DNA from 2 places in the Robertmurraya sp. FSL R5-0851 genome. Region 2 is predicted to be linked to the other one. Evidence: predicted binding sites of a transcription regulator. Region 2 holds the regulator's gene; the other holds the start of a gene.
What was found. Region 2 encodes CtsR, which represses protease genes until heat stress. Its sites were predicted from a motif close to ATGGTCAATAAAGGTCAAACA; they were not measured.
Positions count from the first base shown of each region.

Region 1: a site for CtsR is predicted at 5,153-5,173, ahead of clpP (ATP-dependent Clp endopeptidase proteolytic subunit ClpP). Genes of this name have one in related genera too.

Region 1 is NZ_JBBOOE010000001.1:4,129,175-4,138,369, reverse strand. Features, by position in the region: gene trxB (thioredoxin-disulfide reductase) at 1-468, shown strand, start outside; gene MKX65_RS21260 (NUDIX hydrolase) at 772-1,230, shown strand; gene rapZ (RNase adapter RapZ) at 1,243-2,136, shown strand; gene MKX65_RS21250 (gluconeogenesis factor YvcK family protein) at 2,133-3,116, shown strand; gene whiA (DNA-binding protein WhiA) at 3,154-4,107, shown strand; gene MKX65_RS21240 (HPr family phosphocarrier protein) at 4,150-4,407, shown strand; gene clpP (ATP-dependent Clp endopeptidase proteolytic subunit ClpP) at 4,457-5,098, opposite strand; gene MKX65_RS21230 (DUF6241 domain-containing protein) at 5,442-5,990, shown strand; tRNA gene MKX65_RS21225 (tRNA-Arg) at 6,080-6,151, shown strand; gene rpoN (RNA polymerase factor sigma-54) at 6,258-7,571, shown strand; gene MKX65_RS21215 (glutaredoxin family protein) at 7,585-7,833, shown strand; gene MKX65_RS21210 (sugar-binding transcriptional regulator) at 7,961-8,980, shown strand; gene gap (type I glyceraldehyde-3-phosphate dehydrogenase) at 9,030-9,195, shown strand, end outside.
Region 2 is NZ_JBBOOE010000001.1:95,986-105,180, forward strand. Features, by position in the region: tRNA gene MKX65_RS00510 (tRNA-Arg) at 1-76, shown strand, start outside; tRNA gene MKX65_RS00515 (tRNA-Pro) at 90-166, shown strand; tRNA gene MKX65_RS00520 (tRNA-Ala) at 188-263, shown strand; rRNA gene MKX65_RS00525 (16S ribosomal RNA) at 430-1,979, shown strand; rRNA gene MKX65_RS00530 (23S ribosomal RNA) at 2,303-5,257, shown strand; rRNA gene rrf (5S ribosomal RNA) at 5,450-5,565, shown strand; gene MKX65_RS00540 (CtsR family transcriptional regulator) at 5,821-6,282, shown strand; gene MKX65_RS00545 (UvrB/UvrC motif-containing protein) at 6,335-6,889, shown strand; gene MKX65_RS00550 (protein arginine kinase) at 6,893-7,957, shown strand; gene clpC (ATP-dependent protease ATP-binding subunit ClpC) at 7,978-9,195, shown strand, end outside.

The sequences.
Region 1 (9,195 bases), 4.0 Mb from region 2:
GTGTACTTAACACGCTTCGCTTCTAAAGTAACAATCGTTCACCGTCGTGACGAGCTTCGTGCCCAAAAAATTCTTCAGCAACGTGCGTTTGACAATGAAAAAATTGATTTCATTTGGAATCACACAGTGAAGCAGATCAATGATAAGGACGGCAAGGTAGGTAGTGTCACTCTTGTTTCAACACAAGATGGGGCAGAGCGGGAATTCCAAGCAGATGGCGTATTCATCTACATCGGAATGGTTCCTCTATCTAAGCCGTTCGCGAACCTTGGAATTACGAACAGTGACGGATACATTGAAACCAATGACCGTATGGAAACAAAAGTTCCTGGTATTTTCGCCGCTGGTGATATCCGCGAAAAAACACTTCGTCAAATCGTTACCGCAACAGGTGACGGAAGTATCGCCGCTCAAGCTGCGCAACACTATGTAGAAGAACTAATGGAATCATTAAAGCAAAAAGCATAACATAGGAAAAGCTAGCCTTTTGGGGTTAGCTTTTTTCTTCATAAAATATTTGGTGCATTGCTTCACCTATTTTTTACAAAACGTAATCTCCAATTAATTATACTGTAACAGTAGTGAAACATTGTTCGTGTAGAATAAGAATTGAAATTGACCCCCTTTTAAGATATATATCTTTGGCACAGGAACATGTCCTGTGCTCTTTTTTTATATTTGTCCATTTCCTATTCATTGTGAGCCCATTGTAAAAATAGTATAATAGTAAGAATAAAAGTCGTTAATTCTAGTCCCTGAGGTGATTGAAGCGTGCAACGAGTGACAAATTGTGTATTGGTAAAGGATAATAAAGTCTTGCTGCTCCAAAAGCCTAGACGTGGCTGGTGGGTGGCTCCCGGTGGAAAGATGGAGCCTGGTGAATCAGTGAGAGACTGCTGTATTCGAGAGTACCGTGAAGAGACCGGTATTTACTTGAGAAACCCCAATATTAAGGGCATTTTTACATTTATCATGAGAGATGGAGACCAAGTCGTTTCTGAGTGGATGATGTTCACCTTTTTTGGAACAGAAGCTGATGGAATCAATCTGGATGAGTCAGAGGAAGGAAAGCTTGCTTGGCATGACTTTCATCAGATTAAAGATTTACCGATGGCAGAAGGAGATTATCATATATTGGACTACATGATCCACGGTCAAGGAATCATCTATGGCACTTTTACATATACAACCGATTTTCAGTTAATTCAATATCGTCTTGATCCTAGCTAAGGAGGAATTTTTATGAGTACTGGAGCGACACAAGATACACAAATGGTGATTATAACGGGGATGTCGGGTGCAGGGAAAACCGTCGCCATTCAAAGTTTCGAAGATCTTGGTTTTTTCTGTGTAGATAACCTGCCACCAACCTTATTGCCAAAATTTCTTGAACTTATGAAAGAGTCTGGAAATAAGATGAATAAGGTAGCGCTTGTAATGGATTTAAGGGGGAGAGAGTTTTTCGACCACCTATTCAAGGCGCTCGATGATCTTGCAGAAACATCATGGGTGACACCGCAAATTCTATACTTAGATGCGGATGACTCCACGCTTGTTCGTCGCTACAAGGAAACTCGACGTACTCATCCTCTTGCTCCGTCCGGACTTCCATTAGAAGGTATACAGCTGGAGCGAGAGTTGCTTGAGGACCTAAAAGGAAGAGCACAGCTCATTTACAATAGCTCGCAAATGAAACCAAAAGAATTACGCGAAAAAATCTTAACGGAGTTTTCAGTGAATAAGCAAACCATCTTTACGGTCAATGTGATGAGCTTTGGGTTTAAGTACGGAATTCCGATTGACGCAGATTTAGTTTTCGATGTTCGCTTTTTACCAAACCCGCACTATATTGAATCGATGAGACCAAAAACGGGTCTTGATGAGGATGTTTCAAAGTATGTACTGAAGTGGAATGAGACGACGAAGTTCTTAGAAAAAGTAACAGAGTTGTTAGCCTTTATGCTTCCTCATTACAAGCGTGAGGGGAAAGCGCAACTTGTGGTGGCCATTGGATGTACTGGTGGGCAGCATCGCTCGGTGGCATTGACTGAATACATTGCACACCACTTCGAAAAAGACTATGAAACTCGAATCACTCATCGTGACATCGAAAGGAGAAAGGAACAAACTACATGACGAAGATTCGACAGCCTCGAATTGTGATTATTGGGGGCGGAACAGGGCTACCGGTGTTGCTTCGCGGATTAAAGAAGTTTCCCGTTGATATTACGGCCATCGTTACGGTTGCTGACGATGGCGGTAGCTCTGGACGCCTTCGAGATGAAATGGACATTCCTCCTCCCGGAGATGTTCGCAATGTGCTAGCGGCATTATCTGATGTTGAACCGTTAATTGAGGAAATGTTTCAGCACCGTTTTGCAACTGCTAATGAATTATCTGGTCATTCGCTTGGTAATTTGATTTTAGCAGCGATGACATCCATCACAGGGAATTTTACTCATGCCATCCAAGAGATGAGTAAGGTATTGAACGTGCGTGGGAAGGTGCTTCCAGCTGCCACACAAAGTGTGGTGTTGCATGCAGAAATGGAGGACGGCACGATCGTTTCAGGGGAATCGAAAATTCCTTACTCCGGAAAACGGATCAAGCGGGTGTTTTTAACACCTGGTGATGCGACTCCACTGCCAGAGACTCTTCAAGCCATTCGAAAAGCGGATTTAATCGTAATTGGACCAGGAAGCTTATATACTAGTATCTTACCTAATCTTCTTGTACCAAAGCTAGGCGAGGAAGTGTGCCGTGCAAAGGCGAAGAAGGTGTATATATGCAACTTAATGACTCAAGCGGGCGAGACGCTTGATTATTCCGCGAGCGACCATGTGAAAGCGATTTACGACCATATGAAGAGTGATTTTATGAACATCATTTTAGTAAATAGGGAACATATCCCAGAAGAGGTTCTTACTCGCTATAGCGAAGAGCTAGCAAAACCTGTACACTTTGATTTAACTACTCTATATGATTTAGGACTTGAAGTGGTAGAGGGAGAAATCATGAGCCTTGAAAATGGAGTCATCCGCCATGATACGAGGGAAGTAGCAAATATTTTATATTCTCTATTAATAAATGAAACCCGCAAGCGGTCTAAAGCGTAGATACACTTAAGCAACCGTTTGTGTAGGAGGTGAAGATGTGTCATTCGCTTCGGAAACGAAAAAAGAGTTAACGAATATTGAAGGAAAAGGATGCTGCGGGAAAGCGGAACTGTCCGCTTTGATTCGAATGAATGGCTCATTGTCCTTCTCTAATCGAAAACTAGTGGTCGATATCCAAACGGAAAATGCTGCGATTGCACGAAGAATTTATACGTTGGTAAAAAGATACTACGACGTTCAAGTAGAACTTCTCGTTCGAAAGAAAATGAGATTGAAAAAGAACAATGTGTATATTGTAAGGCTATCACAGGATGCAAAGATCATCTTAGAGGATTTATTTATCCTGGAAGAAGGATTTGTGTTTGCTCACAATATTGCTGAGGTACTTATTAAAAAGAAATGCTGTAAGCGCTCCTATTTACGTGGAGCATTTTTAGCAGGAGGTTCGGTGAACAATCCGGAAACATCCTCTTATCATCTCGAAATTTTTTCACTTTATAAAGAGCATAACGACTCTTTATGTGAATTGATGAATACATTTGGTTTAAATAGTAAAACGCTTGAAAGAAAAAAGGGCTTCATCACGTATTTAAAGGAAGCTGAAAAAATCACCGAATTCCTAAACATTATCGGTGCCCATAATGCCTTACTAAGGTTTGAGGACATTCGGATCGTACGAGATATGCGTAACTCGGTGAACCGGTTGGTCAATTGTGAAACGGCGAACTTAAACAAGACGATTGGTGCGTCTTTACGACAGGTTGAAAATATCCGATTTATTCAAGATACAGTAGGTCTTCATATTTTACCTGAAAAGCTTAGAGAAATTGCAGAGCTTCGGATTGCTTACCAAGATGTCACATTGAAGGAGCTAGGGGAGATGGTATCTGGAGGGAATATTAGTAAATCAGGTATCAATCACCGTCTGCGCAAAATTGACGAAATTGCCGAAAAGCTCCGAGTCGGGGAAAACGTGAGTAAAACCATGTAATTGATATAGATAAAGAGAATAGGATAGGGGAGGAAAGTAAGAATGGTGGAAAAACAAGTAGTAGTCAAGTTGAAGACTGGTTTACAGGCACGCCCTGCAGCGTTGTTTGTACAAGAAGCAAATCGTTTTTCGTCAGAAGTATTTTTAGAGAAAGACGGTAAGAAGGTCAATGCAAAGAGCATCATGGGTCTTATGAGCTTAGCTGTTAGCTCAGGTTCATCTGTGAATTTGATCGTCAATGGAACGGATGAAGAAGCAGCGCTTGAAGCATTAGAAAAATACGTTCAAAAAGAAGCATAATAAGAAAACTCGCTCCAGTATGAGAGCGAGTTTTTTTACTGTTGAAATCTTATTTTTCTTCCTTCTTCGTTTCAAGCGTGTTGCGTGAAATGATATGGTCAACTAGGCCATATTCCTTTGCACGATCAGCTGTCATGAAGTTGTCGCGGTCTGTGTCTTTAGAAATGACTTCCATTGGTTGACCAGTACGCTCAGCAAGAATGCCGTTTAACTTTTCACGAAGGAAAAGGATACGCTTCGCAGCGATCTCGATTTCTGTTGCTTGACCTTGTGCTCCACCAAGCGGTTGGTGAATCATTACTTCTGCATTTGGAAGAGCATAACGCTTTCCTTTTGTACCAGCAGCAAGAAGGAATGCACCCATTGATGCTGCCATACCGATACAAATGGTTTGAACATCAGGCTTAATGAACTGCATCGTGTCGTAGATGGCCATACCAGCTGTAATGCTACCACCTGGTGAATTGATGTAGATGGATATGTCTTTTTCAGGATTTTCCGCTTCTAAAAATAATAACTGAGCGACGATTGAATTAGCCACATTATCATCAATTCCACTTCCAAGCATGATAATGCGGTCTTTTAATAGGCGTGAGTAAATATCGTATGCACGCTCTCCACGGTTCGTTTGCTCAATAACTGTAGGGATTAAATTCATTTCTTTTTCCTCCTTTAATTGAGAGTCAAACATACAATTGATTAAGTATGTTTAAAGTAAAACTGTATGTATTTTCATGATACACGCATGGTCAATAAAGGTCAAACAAATAGCTACATAATTGTTCGACACAAATTGCTATGTACTTATAAACCCACTTTCCATCATACCCACTGGGCAGTTTTTTAAACAAGAAGTTGAGCTTTTCCACTATACTGGAAATAGGAACTGTTGTAAAATGTAGGATAATGATAATGGGGGGAGAGAAGTGGGATTGGTTGTTCGCGAAAATACATTCAAAAACATCCTCAACTCTACGAAATCCGCCAATTCGACATAACAAATATAGAAAATGTTAACAAAGGGAGTGGAAAACGTGGAAACGAAAAAGGCCATCAAACTCAACAAAATACAAATCGCAGCAATTAGTACAGGACTCGTAATCATGGCTGGTTTTGGTGTATTTTCGTATTGGACAAATGCCACTCCATCAAGCGGTGGAACGGACAGGGTGCTCAAGCAGGCGGAGGAAGCGGAGGCATCCGTTGAAGACGGAGGACTTGAAATCCAAATAGATGAAAACGTGGAGCAGGTTTTTCCAAGTGACTTAAAAGAATTCGAAGTACAATCTGCCATTCACCATATGTCACATCAAAAGGTGGAAGCCGAAAAGAAATGGGGAGCCATTCTTATTACGGAAGAGCGAATTAAGCGACTTTACGATGTGGTAGTTGCCAATGAAAATGAATATAAGTATGCGAACACATATATCAGGATTCTTGAAAGATGGCTTGAGGGGGATTTTTCCCAAGCAGTCAGTGACCATAACACGATATGGGAATTACAGGACGGAAATGTTGGAAAAGCGACTGGCCTGTTAAGTATGAAAGAAGAAGAGAAATTTATAGAGAAGTATATGAAGTAGAGTTGAAGCAATGACGTCTAGTCGTTGACAGCATAATGAATCATCTTGTATGATGTAAGAGCGCTTATTTTGCATATAAGCACTTTTCTGCCCTCGTGGTGCAACGGATAGCACGTAAGATTCCGGTTCTTGAAATGGGGGTTCGATTCCCTCCGAGGGCGTCATTAAGTAAAAAACACTTGTCACTATATAGACAGGTGTTTTTTTATTAACTACCCATTCAATTCCCACATATCTTCATGTAAAATAGATAGTGGGGGTGAGAAGATGAACTTAAAAGCAGGTTTGTGGCAACAGCAGACGTTAAAATTAAAGATGACGCAAGAGCTATCTCAAGCGATTACTCTACTTCAGTATTCTTCCCAGGAGCTTACGGCTTTTTTAGAAAGCAAAGCATTGGAAAATCCCCTTATTCAGATTGAAACCTCCCATGTTAAGACGATGGATCCCCGCAAAGATCGACCGAAAAAAACGAGAGTCATAGATAAAGATCAACAAAACTGGATTGAACAAATAGGAAAAACCGCTACGAACCTTTATGACCATCTATACGCTCAAGTGGTGAACCACTCGGATGTGGAGCTACTTAAGGCTTTTTTAGAATACATTGATGGAAACGGTTACATCGGAGTGAGGGACGAATCTCTTGCTACTGAATTAGGTACTTCACATGAGAAAGTAGACTCGTTAGTTTCTATTATTCAAGACCTTGAACCAGCTGGAGTAGGTGCGAGGTCATTAGGGGAGTGTTTATATTTACAGCTCATCCGTATGCCGAAACGAAATCCCTTAGCGGAAAAATTAGTCAGTAATCATTTTGAGGAGTTTGCAGAAAAAAGATGGAAAACATTATCCAAACAACTAAACATTAGTCTGTCTGATATTCAATTGGCATTTGACCTAGTTCAAACATTAAATCCGCGTCCAGGGGCTGACTTTCAGGACGAAGCACCGTCTTATGTGTTTCCAGATGTATCGGTCAAATGGGACGGGAAACACTTTGAAATTAGTGTGTTCGATGACGTGCTCCCTAAGCTAACGTTCCAACAGGAGTATTATCAGCAATTTTCATCTGTGAAAGATGCGAACCTCAACAAATATTTGCAAGAAAAGCAACAGGACTACTCATGGATCGTTAGAAGCTTAGAACAACGGAAGGAAACGATTACTAAGGTGTCACTTGCGATTGTGCAAAGACAGCAGGACTTTTTCGAAAAAGGGCCGTTGCACATAAAGCCGATGACGATGAGAGAAATTGCAGAGGAAATAGAGGTTCATGAGTCCACGGTTAGCCGGGCGGTCCGTGAAAAGTATATGCAAACCCCATTTGGAACATTTGAATTAAAATCGTTCTTTACGAACATGGTTTCCACGACCAATTCAGAGGCCACATCGTCTAATCAGGTGAAAGATGCCATTAAGAAACTGATCGAAGGGGAAGATAAAGCAAAGCCTTATTCCGATCAGGAAATTTTAGATATATTAAAAGAAAACGATGGATTTGTGATATCCAGGAGAACAGTGGCTAAGTACCGGGATCAGCTCGGAATCCCATCTTCATCAAAGCGAAAGAGATTTTAAAGGAGATTGTTTAATGATTATTGAGTTTTATACTAGAAAAAGATGCCCATTATGTGAAAAAGGAAAAGCGATCCTAGCCGAACTTCAGGAAAGCTGGGAGTTTGAAATCGTTGAGAAAGACATTGATACAAATGATGAATGGACAGAGCAGTATGGGTTAATGATTCCTGTCGTTGTTCTGGACGGAGAGGAGCTTCAGTATGGACAGTTAGACAAAATGTTCATAAACGAAGCGCTTACAAAAAAAATACACCGTATATGAGTTGAAAAGGGAAATCGCACCTGTTAGAATAAGTTTTGTAGCAGGGGTGATTTTTTTTACCTTCAGCGGGACACATTATGTCTATGAGGGACATAAAATGTCCATATAGGATGAAGGAGACATCAATATGCAGTCGATCATTGATATCCAAAAAAGATTATTACCTGATTTGCTCTCTGTTATGCAGGAACGTTTTCACATTTTACAATACATAGGTTCCATGGAGCCAGTAGGTCGTCGAAGCTTATCTGTCAGTCTTGGTGTAACAGAACGAGTCCTCAGAAGTGAAGTATCCTTCTTAAAAGAACAAGATTTAATCACTATATCAAGTGTAGGAATGAGTCTAACTGAAGATGGAAGGGAATTACTAGAGGGATTAGAAGCGGTTATGCGTGAGATATCAGGTATCGACAAAATGGAAGAAAGACTCCGAAGGAAACTTGGTATTCAGCAAGTGATCATTGTAGCGGGTAACAGTGATGAGTCACCATGGGTAAAAAGCGAATTAGGAAGAGCTTGTGCTCTTTGTATGAAAAATTCGTTGCAGGGAAAAAATATCATCGCAGTTACTGGTGGTACAACAATGGCCACTGTAGCAGAGATGCTAACTCCTGACCTTGGCAAAGATCTTCTTTTTGTACCAGGACGTGGGGGAATTGGGGAAGATGTTCAAAATCAAGCCAATACCATTTGTGCCAAAATGGCTGAAAGAACCAAATCAAGCCACAAGGTGCTCTATGTCCCTGATCAAGTAAGCAGTGAAACGTACCACATGATGTTGAAGGAACCTCATATTAAAGAAGTTCTAGGTTTAATCAAATCTGCAAGCATGGTTTTACACGGAGTAGGAGACGCTATGACAATGGCCCAACGCCGGCGAACAAGCGCGGAGGACTTACGTAAAATCGAAGAAAGGCAAGCGGTTGGTGAAGCATTCGGGTATTACTTTAACGAAGCGGGAGAAGTGGTCCACAAAGTAAGAACAGTTGGACTTCAACTCGATGACCTAGTAAAGACCGGGCATGTGCTCGCCGTTGCTGGTGGAGCTTCAAAGGAAAAAGCAATTCGCTCTTATATGAAGCAAGCTCCAAAGAACACCGTATTAATTACGGACGAAGGAGCCGCAACACAGTTATTACAGGGTTAACCCCCTTAAATAAAATATATCCTTATTGAATTAAAGGAGGAAACAAATCATGGCAGTAAAATTAGGTATTAACGGTTTTGGTAGAATTGGACGTAACGTTTTCCGCGCAGCATTAACAAACCCTAACGTAGAGGTTGTAGCAGTAAACGACTTAACTGATGCAAACACACTTGCTCACCTTTTAAAATATGACACAGTTCACGGCAAGCTTAAAG
Region 2 (9,195 bases):
CGCCCGTAGCTCAATTGGATAGAGCGTCTGACTACGGATCAGAAGGTTATGGGTTCGACTCCTTTCGGGCGCGCCATATTAGTTTTAATCGGGGAGTAGCTCAGCTTGGTAGAGCACTTGGTTTGGGACCAAGGGGTCGCAGGTTCGAATCCTGTCTTCCCGACCATGATCCTACTAATTATTTAATGGGGCCTTAGCTCAGCTGGGAGAGCGCCTGCCTTGCACGCAGGAGGTCAGCGGTTCGATCCCGCTAGGCTCCACCAAAAAAACTATTGACAACACAATTAAGTGCTGTTAATATAGAAAAGTCGCTTCAAAACGAGGCGAAATTGTTCTTTGAAAACTAAACAAATCATACGTCAACAAAAAATGATTAGTGTTGAAAAATACACTAGCCAACGTTTTAACTTTAAGAGCTAATCTTACTCTTTATTGGAGAGTTTGATCCTGGCTCAGGACGAACGCTGGCGGCGTGCCTAATACATGCAAGTCGAGCGGATCTTTGGGAGCTTGCTCCCAAAGGTTAGCGGCGGACGGGTGAGTAACACGTGGGCAACCTGCCTATGAGACTGGGATAACTCCGGGAAACCGGGGCTAATACCGGATAATTCTTTTCTACACATGTAGAAAAGCTGAAAGATGGTTTCGGCTATCACTCATAGATGGGCCCGCGGCGCATTAGCTAGTTGGTGAGGTAACGGCTCACCAAGGCGACGATGCGTAGCCGACCTGAGAGGGTGATCGGCCACACTGGGACTGAGACACGGCCCAGACTCCTACGGGAGGCAGCAGTAGGGAATCTTCCGCAATGGACGAAAGTCTGACGGAGCAACGCCGCGTGAGTGATGAAGGTTTTCGGATCGTAAAACTCTGTTGTTAGGGAAGAACAAGTACCGGAGTAACTGCCGGTACCTTGACGGTACCTAACCAGAAAGCCACGGCTAACTACGTGCCAGCAGCCGCGGTAATACGTAGGTGGCAAGCGTTGTCCGGAATTATTGGGCGTAAAGCGCGCGCAGGTGGTCTCTTAAGTCTGATGTGAAAGCCCCCGGCTCAACCGGGGAGGGTCATTGGAAACTGGGAGACTTGAGTGCAGGAGAGAAGAGTGGAATTCCACGTGTAGCGGTGAAATGCGTAGAGATGTGGAGGAACACCAGTGGCGAAGGCGACTCTTTGGCCTGTAACTGACACTGAGGCGCGAAAGCGTGGGGAGCAAACAGGATTAGATACCCTGGTAGTCCACGCCGTAAACGATGAGTGCTAAGTGTTAGAGGGTTTCCGCCCTTTAGTGCTGCAGCAAACGCATTAAGCACTCCGCCTGGGGAGTACGGCCGCAAGGCTGAAACTCAAAGGAATTGACGGGGGCCCGCACAAGCGGTGGAGCATGTGGTTTAATTCGAAGCAACGCGAAGAACCTTACCAGGTCTTGACATCCTCTGACAACCCTAGAGATAGGGCGTTCCCCTTCGGGGGACAGAGTGACAGGTGGTGCATGGTTGTCGTCAGCTCGTGTCGTGAGATGTTGGGTTAAGTCCCGCAACGAGCGCAACCCTTGATCTTAGTTGCCAGCATTTAGTTGGGCACTCTAAGGTGACTGCCGGTGACAAACCGGAGGAAGGTGGGGATGACGTCAAATCATCATGCCCCTTATGACCTGGGCTACACACGTGCTACAATGGGTGGTACAAAGGGCAGCAAAACCGCGAGGTCGAGCCAATCCCATAAAACCACTCTCAGTTCGGATTGTAGGCTGCAACTCGCCTACATGAAGCTGGAATCGCTAGTAATCGCGGATCAGCATGCCGCGGTGAATACGTTCCCGGGCCTTGTACACACCGCCCGTCACACCACGAGAGTTTGTAACACCCGAAGTCGGTGGGGTAACCGTAAGGAGCCAGCCGCCTAAGGTGGGACAGATGATTGGGGTGAAGTCGTAACAAGGTAGCCGTATCGGAAGGTGCGGCTGGATCACCTCCTTTCTAAGGAAAATTGAGGCTTATGACCTTCGGTCAAAGCTAACAACCGTTGATGATATGATTTGTTTAGTTTTGAGAGAGCAATCTCTCTATGATAATCGTTCTTTGAAAACTAGATAATGATAAATGAAGAAAACCAAGAAATACCGAGTAATCGCCATTTTAGTTTTCTCTCTATATTATATAGAGAAACTTTTTAACTGAGAAAAAAGAGAAGCGAACAGGTCGAGGAATCGAGTGAGGAGACACCGGAGCGTACTTAAGGTACGTGAGGATGTTGACGAGTGAGATGACGAAGAGATGTGAAGCTTATATTTTTTCGGATAGGTTAAGTTAGAAAGGGCGCACGGTGGATGCCTTGGCACTAGGAGCCGATGAAGGACGGTACTAACACCGATATGCTTCGGGGAGCTGTAAGTAAGCTTTGATCCGGAGATTTCCGAATGGGGAAACCCTCTATCCGTAATGGGATAGAATCTTTACCTGAATACATAGGGTATTGAAGGCAGACCCGGGGAACTGAAACATCTAAGTACCCGGAGGAAGAGAAAGCAAACGCGATTCCCTGAGTAGCGGCGAGCGAAACGGGATTAGCCCAAACCAAGAGGCTTGCCTCTTGGGGTTGTAGGACACTCTATACGGAGTTACAAAGGAATGAAGTAGACGAATCGATCTGGAAAGGTCAGTCATAGAAGGTAACAACCCTGTAGTTGAAACTTCGTTCCCTCTTGAGTGGATCCTGAGTACGGCGGAACACGTGAAATTCCGTCGGAAGCAGGGAGGACCATCTCCCAAGGCTAAATACTACCTAGTGACCGATAGTGAACCAGTACCGTGAGGGAAAGGTGAAAAGCACCCCGGAAGGGGAGTGAAAGAGATCCTGAAACCGTGTGCCTACAAGTAGTTAGAGCCCTGTGTATTTTTCCTTTGGATAAATACCGGGTGATAGCGTGCCTTTTGTAGAATGAACCGGCGAGTTACGATTACATGCGAGGTTAAGTTGATAAGACGGAGCCGTAGCGAAAGCGAGTCTGAATAGGGCGCTTTAGTATGTGGTCGTAGACCCGAAACCAGGTGATCTACCCATGTCCAGGGTGAAGTCCAGGTAACACTGGATGGAGGCCCGAACCCACGCACGTTGAAAAGTGCGGGGATGAGGTGTGGGTAGCGGAGAAATTCCAATCGAACTTGGAGATAGCTGGTTCTCTCCGAAATAGCTTTAGGGCTAGCCTCATGTAGTAAGAGTCTTGGAGGTAGAGCACTGTTTGGACTAGGGGCCCTCATCGGGTTACCGAATTCAGACAAACTCCGAATGCCAAAGACTTATCCATGGGAGTCAGACTGCGAGTGATAAGATCCGTAGTCGAAAGGGAAACAGCCCAGACCACCAGCTAAGGTCCCAAAGTATACGTTAAGTGGCAAAGGATGTGGAGTTGCTTAGACAACCAGGATGTTGGCTTAGAAGCAGCCACCATTTAAAGAGTGCGTAATAGCTCACTGGTCGAGTGACTCCGCGCCGAAAATGTAACGGGGCTAAACGTATCACCGAAGCTGTGGATTGGCGTCACACGATGTCAGTGGTAGGAGAGCGTTCTAAGGGCGTTGAAGCTAGACCGGAAGGACTGGTGGAGCGCTTAGAAGTGAGAATGCCGGTATGAGTAGCGAAAGATGGGTGAGAATCCCATCCACCGAATGCCTAAGGTTTCCTGAGGAAGGCTCGTCCGCTCAGGGTTAGTCGGGACCTAAGCCGAGGCCGAAAGGCGTAGGCGATGGACAACAGGTTGATATTCCTGTACCACCAAATTACCGTTTGAGTGATGGGGGGACGCAGGAGGATAGGGTAAGCGCGCTGTTGGATATGCGCGTCCAAGCAGTTAGGCTGCAAGTGAGGCAAATCCCACTTGCATAAGGCTGAGCTGTGATGGCGAGGGAAATATAGTACCGAAGTTCCTGATTCCACACTGCCAAGAAAAGCCTCTAGCGAGGTAACAGGTGCCCGTACCGCAAACCGACACAGGTAGGCGAGGAGAGAATCCTAAGGTGAGCGAGAGAACTCTCGTTAAGGAACTCGGCAAAATGACCCCGTAACTTCGGGAGAAGGGGTGCTCTTCAGGGTGAATAGCCCAGAAGAGCCGCAGTGAATAGGCCCAGGCGACTGTTTAGCAAAAACACAGGTCTCTGCGAAGCCGCAAGGCGAAGTATAGGGGCTGACGCCTGCCCGGTGCTGGAAGGTTAAGAGGAGGGGTTAGCTCACGCGAAGCTCTGAATCGAAGCCCCAGTAAACGGCGGCCGTAACTATAACGGTCCTAAGGTAGCGAAATTCCTTGTCGGGTAAGTTCCGACCCGCACGAAAGGCGTAACGATCTGGGCACTGTCTCAACGAGAGACTCGGTGAAATTATAGTACCTGTGAAGATGCAGGTTACCCGCGACAGGACGGAAAGACCCCGTGGAGCTTTACTGTAGCCTGATATTGAATTTTGGTACAGCTTGTACAGGATAGGTAGGAGCCTGAGAAGCCGGAGCGCTAGCTTCGGTGGAGGCGTCGGTGGGATACTACTCTGGCTGTATTGAAATTCTAACCCTCACCCCTGATCGGGGTGGGAGACAGTGTCAGGTGGGCAGTTTGACTGGGGCGGTCGCCTCCTAAAAAGTAACGGAGGCGCCCAAAGGTTCCCTCAGAATGGTTGGAAATCATTCGTAGAGTGTAAAGGCACAAGGGAGCTTGACTGCGAGACCTACAAGTCGAGCAGGGACGAAAGTCGGGCTTAGTGATCCGGTGGTTCCGCATGGAAGGGCCATCGCTCAACGGATAAAAGCTACCCCGGGGATAACAGGCTTATCTCCCCCAAGAGTCCACATCGACGGGGAGGTTTGGCACCTCGATGTCGGCTCATCGCATCCTGGGGCTGTAGTCGGTCCCAAGGGTTGGGCTGTTCGCCCATTAAAGCGGTACGCGAGCTGGGTTCAGAACGTCGTGAGACAGTTCGGTCCCTATCCGTCGTGGGCGTAGGAAATTTGAGAGGAGCTGTCCTTAGTACGAGAGGACCGGGATGGACGCACCGCTGGTGTACCAGTTGTCTTGCCAAAGGCATCGCTGGGTAGCTATGTGCGGAAGGGATAAGTGCTGAAAGCATCTAAGCATGAAGCCCCCCTCAAGATGAGATTTCCCATAGCGCAAGCTAGTAAGATCCCTGAAAGATGATCAGGTTGATAGGTCAGAGGTGGAAGCGCGGCGACGTGTGGAGCTGACTGATACTAATCGATCGAGGACTTAACCAAGAAAAGCGGAAGCGCCTTGAACAGACGCGACAAGCATAAGACGAATCACGCAAGAAGGCCTGCCTTCTGGAGGGATTTGGCTTATGACCTCGAGCGGCTAGGCGCTGTAGCTGGACAACGATGAAACGTATTTCTTTCTTCTTCATTCATTATCTAGTTTTGAAGGAATGATTTTCTTCAACTTAATACAAGTCTAGTGGCGATAGCGAAAAGGTCACACCCGTTCCCATACCGAACACGGAAGTTAAGCTTTTCAGCGCCGATGGTAGTTGAGGGTTTCCCTCTGTGAGAGTAGGACGTCGCTAGGCAAAGAAAAAAGCACCTGAGTGGGTGCTTTTTTTGTTTTATATTTTTCTAATTAACCGTAAGATCTTATCTTTAAATGAAAATAAAAAGGTTCTATCATCTCAAAAAGTAATAAAGAAATATAATTATGAATTCCTTCCTAGTTTGAGAGCACGAAATTTGGGGAAAAATTTATAAGGTGTTGTTCATTGCATGAAACTACGTTCATCATGTATAATTAATGTCAAATATAGTCAAAGTCAGAGAGGGGGGATATGGTGAGGAACATCTCCGATATCATTGAGCAGTACTTAAAGGAAGTACTCGATATGAGTGAAAGAGAACTCGTTGAAATTAAGCGTAGTGAAATAGCCGATAAGTTTCAGTGTGTACCATCACAAATCAACTACGTAATTAACACACGATTTACCATTGAAAAAGGGTATGTTGTAGAAAGTAAACGAGGTGGTGGTGGATATATTCGAATTATGAAAGTTCAATCACACGATAACGCTCACCTTATTGACCAGCTGCTAACTGTGATCTCTTCTAGAGTGTCACAAAGTAGTGCAGAGCATGTGATTTTTAGGCTCGTTGAGGAAGATGTGATCTCAACGAGAGAAGCAAAAATTATGCTCAGTGTCATTGATCGCTCCGTCCTGTATATTGACTTACCATATCGTGATGAACTTCGTTCGAGAATGCTAAAGGCTATGTTAACAACATTGAAATATAAATAATAAGATCTTACGCCTTTAGAAAAAAGTAAAGCCATTTATTGAGGTGAGTAACATGATTTGTCAGGAGTGTAATGAAAGGCCAGCTACACTTCATTTTACAAAGATTAACAATGGTAAGAAAACTGAGTTCCACTTATGTGAGGTGTGTGCCCAAGAAAAAGGAGAGCACTTTGTAGTCACTAATACTTCTGGTTTTTCCATTAATAATCTATTGGCTGGACTATTAAACTTCGATCATAAATATCAGCTTGCTCAACAAAAAGCTTCACTTTATGAGCAACAACAAGTATTGCAATGTGAAAGCTGTTCGATGACATATAAGCAATTCAGTCAAGTCGGGCGGTTTGGGTGTGCACAGTGCTATGAGACGTTTAAGGATCAACTTCAACCGATACTACGACGGCTCCATAGTGGAAACTCCACACATAACGGAAAGATACCTAAGCGTATAGGTGGCAACATTCACTACAAAAAGAAAATGGAAGAACTAAAGGTTGATTTGAAGTCTGCAATAGAAAATGAAGAGTTTGAACAAGCAGCCATTGTAAGGGACGAAATAAGAGAAATTGAAAAACTGTTACGCAGTGAAATTGAAGGAGAGGAATAGTACATGTCTCTTGAAAAATTTATTAATCAAGCCATAAGCTCATGGATGAGTGCAGAAGGGCCTGATTCAGACATTGTTCTAAGTTCTCGAATTCGGCTCGCGCGGAATATAAATGAGTATAAGTTCCCAACCCTCTTCTCTAATGAAGAAGCACAAGAGGTTATTCAGACAATGGAGAAGGCATTATTAAATCATTCCATTCCTAACCTAAGTCCATTAGAACTTCTAAGAATGGAAGAACTTCAGCCAATACAAAAACGAGTATTAATGGAGAAGCATTTAATCAGTCCTCATCTAGTTGAAAACTCTACTTTAGGTGCCTGTCTTTTATCAGAAAATGAAGAAGTTTGCATTATGGTTAATGAAGAAGACCATATTCGAATTCAATGCTTATACCCTGGATTCCAGGTAAGCGAGGCGTTGACTCTGGCTGATCGAATTGATGATGAATTAGAAGAGCATATCAATTATGCATTTGATGAACAGGTAGGATACTTAACGAGCTGTCCGACAAATGTGGGAACAGGGATGCGCGCTTCTGTAATGATGCATCTACCAGGTTTGACATTAACGCAACAAATGAATCGTATTATTCCAGCCATCAATCAACTGGGCCTCGTCGTCAGAGGCATATATGGAGAGGGTAGTGAGGCGTTAGGCAACATCTTTCAAATATCAAATCAGATCACGTTAGGTAAATCTGAAGAGGATATTGTTGAAGACTTAAAGGGAGTTGTCACCCAACTAATTGCCCAGGAAAGGTCAGCACGTGGGGCATTAGCAAAGACTTCTAACATACAATTAGAAGATAGAGTTTTTCGCTCCCTAGGTGTTCTAACACATAGTAGAATCATTGAAACAAAGGAAGCAGCCAGCTGTTTGTCTGATGTAAGATTAGGGATTGATATGGGCTATATTGAAAACATATCAAAAAATATATTGAATGAATTAATGATATTAACACAGCCAGGATTTCTCCAGCAATATGCGGGAGGACCACTAAGACCCAACGAGCGTGATATTCGTCGCGCCTCTTTAATAAGGGAAAGAATAAAAATGGAAAATTAACCTTAGAGGAGGATGTTCATATGATGTTTGGACGTTTTACAGAGAGAGCTCAAAAGGTACTTGCACTAGCGCAGGAAGAAGCTATTCGTTTAGGTCATAACAATATTGGAACAGAGCATATTTTACTTGGATTGGTAAGAGAAGGCGAAGGTATCGCAGCAAAAGCATTATATGCTTTAGGATTAGGATCAGAGAAAATACAAAAAGAAGTAGAAAATCTGATTGGTAGGGGGCAAGATGCTTCTCAGACCATTCACTATACACCACGAGCAAAAAAGGTGATTGAACTTTCCATGGATGAAGCAAGAAAGCTTGGCCATTCATATGTAGGAACAGAGCATATATTGCTTGGTCTTATTCGTGAAGGTGAAGGGGTAGCAGCGAGGGTATTAAACAATTTAGGCGTAAGCTTAAACAAAGCAAGACAGCAAGTGCTTCAACTGTTAGGTAGCAGTGAGTCAAGCAATCACCAAGGTGGTACGGCAGCTAGTGCGAATACACCTACCTTAGATAGCTTAGCACGTGACTTAACAGCTATTGCTAGAGAAGGAAGTCTTGATCCTGTTATTGGTAGAAGCAAAGAAATTCAACGTGTGATCGAGGTATTAAGCCGACGTACGAAAAATAACCCAGTGTTAATTGGGGAGCCTGGAGTAGGGAAAACGGCTATTGCTGAAGGTTTGGCTCAACAAATTGTAAATAATGAGGTTCCTGAAACATTAAGAGATAAGCGTGTTATGACGCTTGATATGGGTACGGTTGTAGCGGGTACAAAGTATCGAGGTGAGTTTGAGGACCGTTTAAAGAAAGTAATGGATGAGATCCGTCAGGCAGGAAATATCATTTTATTCATCGATGAGTTGCATACACTTATCGGTGCTGGTGGAGCAGAAGGTGCGATTGATGCTTCAAATATCTTAAAGCCTTCATTAGCTCGTGGAGAACTTCAATGTATTGGGGCAACAACCCTTGATGAGTACCGTAAATATATTGAAAAGGATGCCGCTTTAGAAAGACGTTTCCAGCCAATCATGGTAGATGAACCAACAGCGGATGAATCTGTACAAATTTTAAAAGGATTGAGAGATCGTTACGAAGCACATCATAGAGTGTCCATTACGGATGAAGCGATTGAGGCAGCTGTAAAATTGTCAGACCGTTATATTTCGGATCGCTTCCTTCCTGATAAGGCCATTGATTTAATTGATGAAGCAGGATCAAAAGTAAGATTGCGTTCT